Regions from separate parts of the Nocardioides piscis genome, predicted to be linked through region 1. Evidence: riboswitches for the same ligand, from Rfam matches in the RefSeq annotation. Region 1 holds a riboswitch; the other holds the start of a gene.
The links. Region 1 has a riboswitch for thiamine pyrophosphate ahead of G7071_RS03030 (thiamine ABC transporter substrate-binding protein). Riboswitches for the same ligand answer to the same signal wherever they lie in the genome.
Positions count from the first base shown of each region.

Region 2: it holds a riboswitch for thiamine pyrophosphate, as region 1 does, so the genes downstream of both, G7071_RS00860 (thiamine phosphate synthase) here and G7071_RS03030 (thiamine ABC transporter substrate-binding protein) in region 1, are expected to answer to the same signal.

Region 1 covers NZ_CP049866.1:588,982-593,714, forward strand. Annotated here, with positions in the region: gene G7071_RS03025 (ABC transporter permease) at 1-1,539, opposite strand, end outside; gene G7071_RS03030 (thiamine ABC transporter substrate-binding protein) at 1,562-2,671, opposite strand; TPP riboswitch at 2,664-2,769, opposite strand; gene G7071_RS03035 (alpha/beta hydrolase) at 2,822-3,724, shown strand; gene G7071_RS03040 (MBL fold metallo-hydrolase) at 3,721-4,733, opposite strand, start outside.
Region 2 covers NZ_CP049866.1:156,050-160,782, reverse strand. Annotated here, with positions in the region: gene G7071_RS00880 (hypothetical protein) at 1-238, shown strand, start outside; gene G7071_RS00875 (fumarate hydratase) at 264-2,000, opposite strand; gene G7071_RS00870 (hypothetical protein) at 2,010-2,594, opposite strand; gene G7071_RS00865 (isocitrate lyase/PEP mutase family protein) at 2,597-3,358, opposite strand; TPP riboswitch at 3,404-3,514, shown strand; gene G7071_RS00860 (thiamine phosphate synthase) at 3,506-4,126, shown strand; gene thiO (glycine oxidase ThiO) at 4,126-4,733, shown strand, end outside.

The DNA.
Region 1 (4,733 bases):
CATCCCGTAGTTCAGGTCTCCCGGGTGACCCAGCAACCGGAAGATCACCACCGGGACTGTGGGGTTGTCGTCGCGCGCGAGGAACGAGGTGGCGCCGAACTCGCCGAGGGAGGCCGCGAACGCGAAGCCGCTCGCGGCGAGGAGCGGCTTCCACACCACCAACAGGTCGATGCTCAGCAGGGTCCGCCACGGAGAGGCCCCGAGCGAGGCCGCGGCCTGGCGCTGACGGTCGTCGATCGCGGCCAGGACCGGCACCAGGGTGCGTACGACGAGTGGCAGCGCCACCAGCGCCTGGGCGATCGGCACCAGGAGCGCCGAGTCGCGCAGGTCGACGGGCGGACGGTCCAGGGTGATGAGGAACCCGAAGCCGAGGGTCACGGCGCTCACCCCGAGAGGCAGCATGAAGATGCCGTCGAGCACCGACCGGACGCGGCGTTCGCCGCGGCTGTGGGACCTGCGGGTGACGAGCAGCGCGACGGCCAGCCCCATGGCGAGCGCCATCCAGGTGGCGTCGACGGCGGTCCGCACCGAGGTCACGAGCGCCCCGGTGACAGGGACGGGGAGGACGTCGGTGCCGCCGACGCCGAGCGCGCGGTAGTTGGCCAGCGACCAGCCCTCGTCGGTGCGCATCGACCCGACCACCAGCGTGACGATCGGCACCGCCACGAGGGTGATCACCACCCCCGTGGCGACCAGCGCCGGGGCGTCGCTCACCCGGGGCCGCCGCGGCCGGGCGGCGGAGCGCTGGGACGCCGCGTCAGGTGTCGAGCGGAGCCGGGCAGCGACACCGAGCAGGACCACCACGACGACCATCTGCAGGACCGAGAGGGCTGCTGCGGCCTGCAGGTCGAACAGGGTCGTGGTCAGGAGGTAGATCTCGGTCTCGATCGTGGCATGGCGCACGCCGCCGAGGATCAGCACGACACCGAAGGCGGTCGAGCAGAACAGGAACACCACGCTCGCAGCCGACACGATCGCCGGGCGCAGGGTCGGGAGCGTGACCGTCCACCAGACCTGGCTCGGGCTCGCCCCGAGGGCTGCGGCAGCCTCCGCCGGCCGGGGATCGAGCGACTCCCACGCAGCCCCGACCGCACGGATCACCACCGCCACGTTGAAGAACACGAGCCCCGCCACGATGGCCGCCGGGGTGCCGTCGAGGTCGAGGAAGCCCAAGGGCCCGCCCTCCCCGAGCAGCAGCCGGAACGCGACACCCACGACGACCGTCGGCAGCACGAAGGGGACCAGCATCGCGGCCCGGAGCACGCGCCGACCGGGCACCGCCAGCCGGTGCAGGACGAAGGCGGCGGGCAGACCGAGGATCACGGCGACCGCCGTACCGACGGCCGAGGACCACACGGTGAACCACGCCACGCGCGCGACGCGGGGACGGGTGAGCACCTCCAGGACCCCGCCGGGGTCGAAGGTGCCGCCCGGCCAGAAGCCACGGGCGACCATGCCGGACACGGGCAGCACGAAGAACACGCAGACCACGGCGACCGGCCCTGCCGCCACCAGGGCGAGGGTCAGCCAGCGCCTCACAGCGAGGTCCTCATGAGCCAGGTCACCTGCTGATGATGTCGGTCCAGTCGGTCAGCCACTGCTCACGGTTGGCGGCGATGTCGGACGGCGACACCGTCAGGGGTGCCGTCGGCTGGACGGCGAAGCGCGACCAGTCCTCGGGCACGTCCACCGAGTCGCTGACCGGGAAGACATACATCGCCGTCGGCAGGGCCCCCTGCACCTCGTCGGTCAGCAACCAGTCGACGACTGCCTTCGCACCCTCCGGGTTGTCGGCGCCCTCGAGGACACCGGCGTATTCGACCTGACGGAAGCAGGTGTCGAGGAGCGCAGCCGTCGTCGACTCGTCGCCGCCCTTCGCGACGGTGAACGCGGGCGAGGAGTCGTAGGAGACGACGATCGGCCGCTCGCCCTTGCCGCCGCCCTGGGTGAAGTCGCCGTAGTAGGCGTCGGTCCAGCCGTCGACCACCTTGAGGCCGTTGTCGAGCAGGCTCTTCCAGTAGTAGCGCCAGTCGACCCCGTCGGTGGCTTCCGCGTCGTCGCCGAACTCCGCGACGGTGCTCAGCAAGAAGGCCATGCCGGGCGAGCTCGTGGAGGCGCCGGGCACGACCATCAGGTCCTTGTACCTCGACTCGGCGAGGTCGGCGAGCCGGGCCGGCGGCTCGATGCCCGCCTCGGCGAACCAGGTGGTGTCGACGTTGACGCACACGTGACCGACGTCGATGGGGGTGAGCCGGTCCGAGCCCTCGTCGAGCGCGAACTCGTCGGCGCCCTCGGGCAGGGCGGGCTGATAGGCGGCGAAGACGCCCTCGTCCAGGGTCCGCGAGGCGAAGGTGTTGTCGACACCGAAGGCGAGGTCACCGGTCGGGTTGCCCTTCGTCAGCGACAGCTTGGCTGCGAGGGTGCCGCCGTCACCAGCGGCCCGCGTGACGAGGTCGATCCCCGACTCGGCCTCGAAGGCGGTGACGAGCTTCTTGGGCAGGTTGAACGACGAGTGGGTGACCAGGACGACCTTGCCACCGACCTCACCCGAGGTGGCGCCGGCCGACGGCTCGGTGGCCGAGTCGTCCCCACCGTCGCCCAGCGTGCTGCATCCGGTGACGACGAGAAGGGCAGTGAGGAGCGCGGACGCGCGCAGAGGCAGACGGAACATCGGTGTGACTCCCTATCGCCGGTGCTAGCCGGATCAGGTTCGGAGGGTCTGCGGACGGACCGCACTCTCAGCACTTGCGTGCTCCCCTGTCTTGTGGTGCCAAGACTACGCCGGAGGCGGGTGGTGCCGGCGCGCGGATAGGTTGCAGCCGTGCCCAGTCGACGTCACGCCCTTGTCGCCACCGCCCTGCCACGGCTCCGCGGAGCCAGCGAGCTCGATTCAGCGGACCTCGAGCGAGCCAGGGTCGAGGCATGGCACCGCCGCATGCCGCGCACGCTTCCCATCCGGGCAGTCCCGCTGTTCTCCCGCCGCTTCAGCGTCGTCGTCGAGGACATCGGCTTCCCGTCCTATGTCCTCACGCGTCGCCACCGCCGTCCGACCCGGACGATCTACTACACCCACGGCGGCGGCTACATGGCGGGCATCGACCCGTTCCACGTCCGCTACGTCGCCCGGCTGGCAGACCGGCTGAACGCCCGGGTCGTCCTCCCCGACTATCCCCTGGCCCCCGAGCACACCTGGCGCCACAGTCACGACGCACTCGTCGACCAGGCCGCGCGGTTGTCCGACGAACCCGGCGGGGTCGTGCTGGCCGGCGACTCTGCCGGTGGCGGGCTGGCGTTGGCGCTGGCGATCTCGATGCGCGAGCGCGGCTGCACTCCGGCCACCCACCTGGTGATGCACGCGCCCTGGGTGGACCTGACGACCAGCACCCCCGAGACCGCGCAGTTCGACGCGGTCGACCCGTGGCTGTTCCTCTCCAAGACGTCGGTGTATGCCGAGTGGTGGGCCGGCTCCTCGGACGACCTCGGCCGCCCGGAGGTCTCGCCGGGGCTCGCCGACCTGCACGACCTCCCCAAGGCCCTCCAGCTCTACGGCACGCGGGACCTGCTGGCGCCCGGTTGCCGGTTGCTCGCGCGCCGGGCGAGCGAGGCCGGGTGGGACCTGACCAGCATCGAGGAGCCGGACCTGCTCCACGTCTATGGCCTCCTCCCCTTCGTGCCGGAGGCGGGTCGGGCGATGCGGCAGGTGGAGGCGTTCCTCCGGTCCTAGGTGGAATAGACCTCGACGCCGTCGATCGCAGCCCGGCTCACGTCGCCGCGGGCCACGAGCAGCTCGAGGTGAGCGCGCGTCTCGAGGGTGGCGAGCGCGGCGTTGAACACGTCAAGGTCCTTCAAGGCGTGTTCGTGCCGGGTCCACGGCAGCTCGCTCGCGACCTCGTGCGCCGATCGGGACCCGCCTCCGAGGGCTGCGGCGCAGAGCCCGAGCCGCACCTCGTGGTGCGCCAGGAGCTCGTCCACCCGGGCGTGCGAGGACGGCGCGACCGGACCGTGCGCGGGCAGCAGCGTCAGGTCGGGCAGGCCCCGCACCTTGGTGAGCGAGGCCATGAAGTCACCGAGGGGTTGGTCGGCGAGCGCCGGCTCGAACCCGATCGACGGAGTGATCGTCGGCAGGACGTGGTCGCCTGCGAAGAGCAGCCCGCCCGGGCGGTCGGCGAAGACGTAGTGGCCCTGCGTGTGGCCGGGAGTGTGGACGGCGTCGATCGTGCGGCTGCCGACGGTCAGGGCCAGGTCGGACTCCAGCCAGGTGTCCGGGTAGTCCCACAGCGTGAGGTCGGGCGTCGAGTTCCTCGTGAACTCCCCCCACTCCCGGGCGATGTCGGGCGCACCGGCGGCGACGAACACCGCGACGTGGGGGTCCTCGCCGATCCGGTCGGCGGCGTGGATGAGGTCGAGGGTGGGCTTGTCGCCGAGACCGAGCGACACGTGGGAGCCGAACTCGCGACGCACGGTCACCGCCTGCGTGTAGTGGTCGCGGTGCACGTGGGTGACCAGGAAGCGACGGATGTCGCGGACGTCGAAGCCGATGTCGCACAACGACTTCTCGAGCAGGGTGCGGCTGGCCTCGATCGCCCAGCCCCCGTCGATCAGCGTGAGCCCGTCGTCGGCCTCGATGGCATAGACGTTGACGGCCCGCAGCCCGTCCATCGGCAGTGGCAGCGGGATCCGGTGCACGCCCGGGGCGACCGGCCAGGCGCCGGGGTCGGTCCAGTGGGTCCCGG
Region 2 (4,733 bases), 430 kb from region 1:
GGCCGGCAACGCCTACTACATCCTGGCCCACCAGTACATGGCGGCGAAGCTCAACGTCCTGAACGGTGCCACTGCCCCGGCAGCCGTCACCTCAGCGCTGACCTCGGCGGAGTCGCTCTTCTCCTCGGTCGGAGGCACCACGCTGACCAAGGCGCAGACGACCACGGCCAAGCAGCTCGCCGGGGTGCTCGGGAGCTTCAACGAGGGAGGCACCGGCCCGGGTCACTGCGACGAGTGACTCCGGCTGCTCTCGGGCTCCGCGCCTATTCCGCCGAGCGGACGCGGATGCCCGAGAGCGGCACGGTCGTGGTGCCGGAGGGGTCGGTGAAGAAGTCGTTGCCCTTGTCGTCGACGACGATGAAGGCAGGGAAGTCCTCGACCTCGATCTTCCACACCGCCTCCATGCCGAGCTCCTCGTACTCCAGCACCGACACCGAGGTGATGCAGTCCTGGGCGAGGCGAGCGGCAGGTCCACCGATCGACCCGAGGTAGAACCCGCCGTGCTCCGCGCACGCCTGGGTCACCACCTTGGAGCGGTTGCCCTTCGCGAGCATCACCTTCGATCCGCCGGCTGCCTGGAACTGCGCGACATAGGAGTCCATCCGGCCGGCGGTCGTCGGACCGAACGAGCCTGACGCCATCCCGGCCGGTGTCTTGGCGGGACCGGCGTAGTAGACGGGGTGGTCGCGGAGATAGGAGGGCATCTCCTCGCCCGCGTCGAGCCGCTCCTGGATCTTGGCGTGCGCGATGTCGCGAGCCACGACGAGTGGGCCGGTCAGCGAGAGTCGCGTCTTCACCGGGTGCTTCGAGAGCTCCGCCAAGATCGCGTCCATCGGCTGGTTGAGGTCGATCTTGACGACCTCGCCGGCAGCGATCTCCTCGGAGACGCCGGCCGAGGGCATGTAGTGCGCCGGGTCGGTCTCGAGCTGCTCGAGGAAGACGCCCTCGGGAGTGATCTTGCCCAGGGCCTGACGGTCGGCCGAGCACGACACCGCGATCGCCACCGGGCACGACGCGCCGTGGCGGGGGAGTCGAACGACGCGGACGTCGTGGCAGAAGTACTTCCCGCCGAACTGGGCTCCGATTCCGAAGGAACGGGTCAGCTCGAGCACCTGCTCCTCGAGCTCGACGTCGCGGATGCCGTGGGCGCTCATCGAGCCCTGGGTCGGCAGGTCGTCGAGGTAGCGAGCGCTGGCCAGCTTGGCGGTCTTGAGCGCGAACTCCGCGCTCGTGCCGCCGATCACGACGGCCAAGTGGTAGGGCGGGCAGGCCGCTGTGCCGAGCGAGCGGATCTTCTCGTCGAGATAGGTCAGCAGGCGCTGCGGGTTGAGGATCGCCTTGGTCTCCTGGAAGAGGAAGGACTTGTTGGCCGACCCGCCCCCCTTGGCCATGAAGAGGAACTTGTACTCCGGCTTCCCCGTTGTCTGCGGCGTCGAGTAGATCTCGATCTGAGCCGGCAGGTTGGTGCCGGTGTTCTTCTCCTCGAACGTCGTCAGCGGCGCGAGCTGGGAGTAGCGCAGGTTGAGCTTCGTGTAGGCGTCATAGACACCCTGGCTGATCGCCTCTGCGTCGTCGGCTCCGGTGAGCACGCCCTCGGACTTCTTGCCCATCACGATGGCGGTGCCGGTGTCCTGACACATCGGCAGCACGCCGCCGGCGGAGATGTTCACGTTCTTGAGCAGGTCGAGGGCCACGAAGCGGTCGTTGCCGGAGGCCTCCGGGTCGTCGATGATCTTGCGCAGCTGGGCGAGGTGGCCGGGCCGCAGGTAGTGGCTGATGTCGTGCATCGCCTCGGCGCTGAGTCGCCGGATCGCCTCGGGGTCGACCTTGAGGAAGGTCTGGGTCTGCCCGTCCTCGCCTGCCACCTCGAACGTGCTGACTCCCTCGGTCGTGACGAGGCGGTAGGGAGTCTCGTCCTCCCCGTTGGAGCCGGCGGTGGGGAGCAGGTCTGAGTAGCGGAACTCGGGCCCGGTCGACGGGCTGGCGGGGGCTGCAGTCACGCCGGAATGCTACGCGTGCGCGACGCTCACCCGGACCGGGGCACCGGCGTGCTGCAGCTCCTCGCGCAGGATCCGGTGGAACGTCCGCGCCATCTCCGCGGGGATGACGCCCTTGCAGTCCACGTGGACCTGCGGTCCTCGTGCGGTGGGCACGGGGTCCGAGACGTAGTTGGGGGTGTATCGGCCCTGCTCCAGGCAAGCCTGGGCGGTGGCGTCGTCGGGGTGCTCCGTGCCGGTCTCGTCCACCCGCATGAACCGGGCTGCGGCTCTCTCCAGCGCACCTGCGACGGCTGCTGCATCCCCGCCGATGACGGTGAACGTCTCGTTGGAGCTGCCCTGGACGTCGTCATGGGCGAACACGGCCGGGTCGATGGTCACCGCCGGCGCCGGCGCCGGGGCGCTCGTGTCCTGGGCCGGCTCGTCGCGCCGCCGCTGCTGCTGGGCACGCGAGCGCACCTGCCACAAGAAGTCCTCCCGATCCTCGGGCGCCACCTCGGGCGGCGGCGCCGGGCGTGCGCGTCGTCGGCCGAGCGCGCCGACCACGACATAGACGACGAGCGCCACCACGATGACGACGAGGACGAACTTGAGCATGGTCAGCGCCAACCCTCGACGAGGGCCGCCAGGTCGGCTGCCAGCTCCTGCTGGAGCTTCGGCCCGAACGTCACTCGCTGCACCCCCAGCTCGCGGAGCTCCTCCAGCGAGCCGGCGGCTGACCCGCTGCGGGGGTTGGCGATCACGTTGACCGGGCCGCTGAGCTCGGCGAGCAGCGTCTTCACCGCGGCTGCGTCAGGAGCGCCGACCGGATAGACGCAGCGCGCACCCGCCTCCTCGCACGCCTTCAACCGGATGATCGCCTCCGACAGCGGGTCGTCGAACTCGCCCTTGCGCAGGAACACGTCGGTGCGGGCGTTGATCACGACGTCGACCCCGGCATCGTCCGCGGCCGCGCGCAGCCCACCGACGTAGTCGGCGTGCTCGGCGACCGAGCGGAGCCGGCCGCCCTCGGAGTGGACCGTGTCCTCGATGTTCAGCCCCACCGCCCCGGCCGCCAGCATCCGCTCGATCAGCTCGGACGGGGCCGCGCCGTAGCCCGCCTCGAGGTCTGCCGTCACAGGCACGTGCGGTACGGCGCCACAGATCCGGCGCACGCCGTCGAGTGCGTCGTCGAGCGACATGTCCTCCTTGTCGCCCTGGCCGCGGGAGTCCGCGAGCGGGTGGCTGCCGATGCTGAGGGCCGCGAACCCGGCGTCGGCGACCGTTCGGGCCGACCAGGCGTCCCAGACGTTGGGCAGGACCAGCGTGGTGCCGGTGTGGTGGAGGTCGAGGAGCGCTCGGGCGCGGGTGGCGGTGTCCATGCAAAGAGCCTGCCACGGCCCTGTGCAGACGTCTGCTAGCGTCCTCGTCGTCCCCACGGGAGCCCGCGGCAGCGGGCTGAGAGGGAGCTGGACGCCGCTCCGACCGTCAAACCTGATCCGGATAATGCCGGCGAAGGAAGCGATCCGATGCTGTCCCGCACCCCTGTGACCCGCCCCTGTGTTCCCCGTCTCTTCTGCCTGGTCTCGGCCGCCGACGAGCTCCACCTGCTCGAGGACCTCGCCCTCGCCGGGGTGACGGGCTTCCAGGTCCGTGACAAGCACGCCACCACCCGCGAGCTGGTCGAGCTCACCCGGCTCGTGCTGGCCGCCGTCTGGCCGGCGGGCGCGACGGTCATCGTCGACGACCGGCTCGACGTCGCACTGGCGGCCGGCGCGGACGGGGTGCACCTGGGAGCCACCGACATGTCGGTCGCGGACGCCCGGCGGGTCGCCCCCGGCCTCGTCATCGGTGCCACCTGTCGCGACGCAGCCGCCGTCGAGCGTGCTGCCGCGGACGGTGCGACCTATGCCGGCTTCGGGCCCGTGTTCAACACGTCCAGCAAGTCCGGCCTCCCGGACCCGCTGGGGGTCGAGGCGATCAGGGGAGCCACGGGGGTGCTTCCCCTGATCGCCATCGGTGGAATCGACGCCGTGGGCGCCCGGCAGTGCCGGGATGCGGGTGCCCACGGCGTTGCCGTCATCGGCGCCCTCTGGCGACCCCCCGACCCGCTCTCGGCCGCGAAGGAGCTGGTGCAGGCGGTCGGCTGATGCGGGTGCACGTCCTGGGCGGCGGGATCATCGGGCTCGCCTGCGCGGTCGAGCTGGTCGATCGCGGTCACGAGGTCGCGGTCAGCGACCCGGCCCCGGGCTCCGGGGCGAGCCACGCCGCGGCGGGGATGCTGTCGCCGGCGGCCGAGGCCTGGCACGGAGAGGCCGCCCTGCACGAGCTCTGCCTCGGGTCTGCATCCCTGTGGCCGGCCTATGCCGCACGGCTGTCCGTGCCGCTGCAGGAGGTCGGCACCCTCCTGGTCGGAGTGGATGCCGGTGATCGCCAGGAGGTCGAGCGCCGGGCGGCGCTGCTCGCAGCCAGCGGTGCCGGCGTCGAGGTCCTGGACGGTCAGCACGTGCGAGCCCTCGAGCCTGCCCTGGGTCGCGTCACCGCCGCGGCCGTGCTCGCGCAGGACCATGCCGTCGACCCCAGACGGGTCGTCTCGGCCCTGCTGTCGAGGCTCGGCGCCCGGGTCGGGGACCAGCCCCCGGGCAGGAGCCCGGACGCGACGGTGATCGCGACGGGGGCTCGGTTGCCGGCGGCATACGCCCATCTCGTTCGTGGCGTGCGCGGCGAGATCCTGCGGCTGCGCGGTGACGTCGGGCT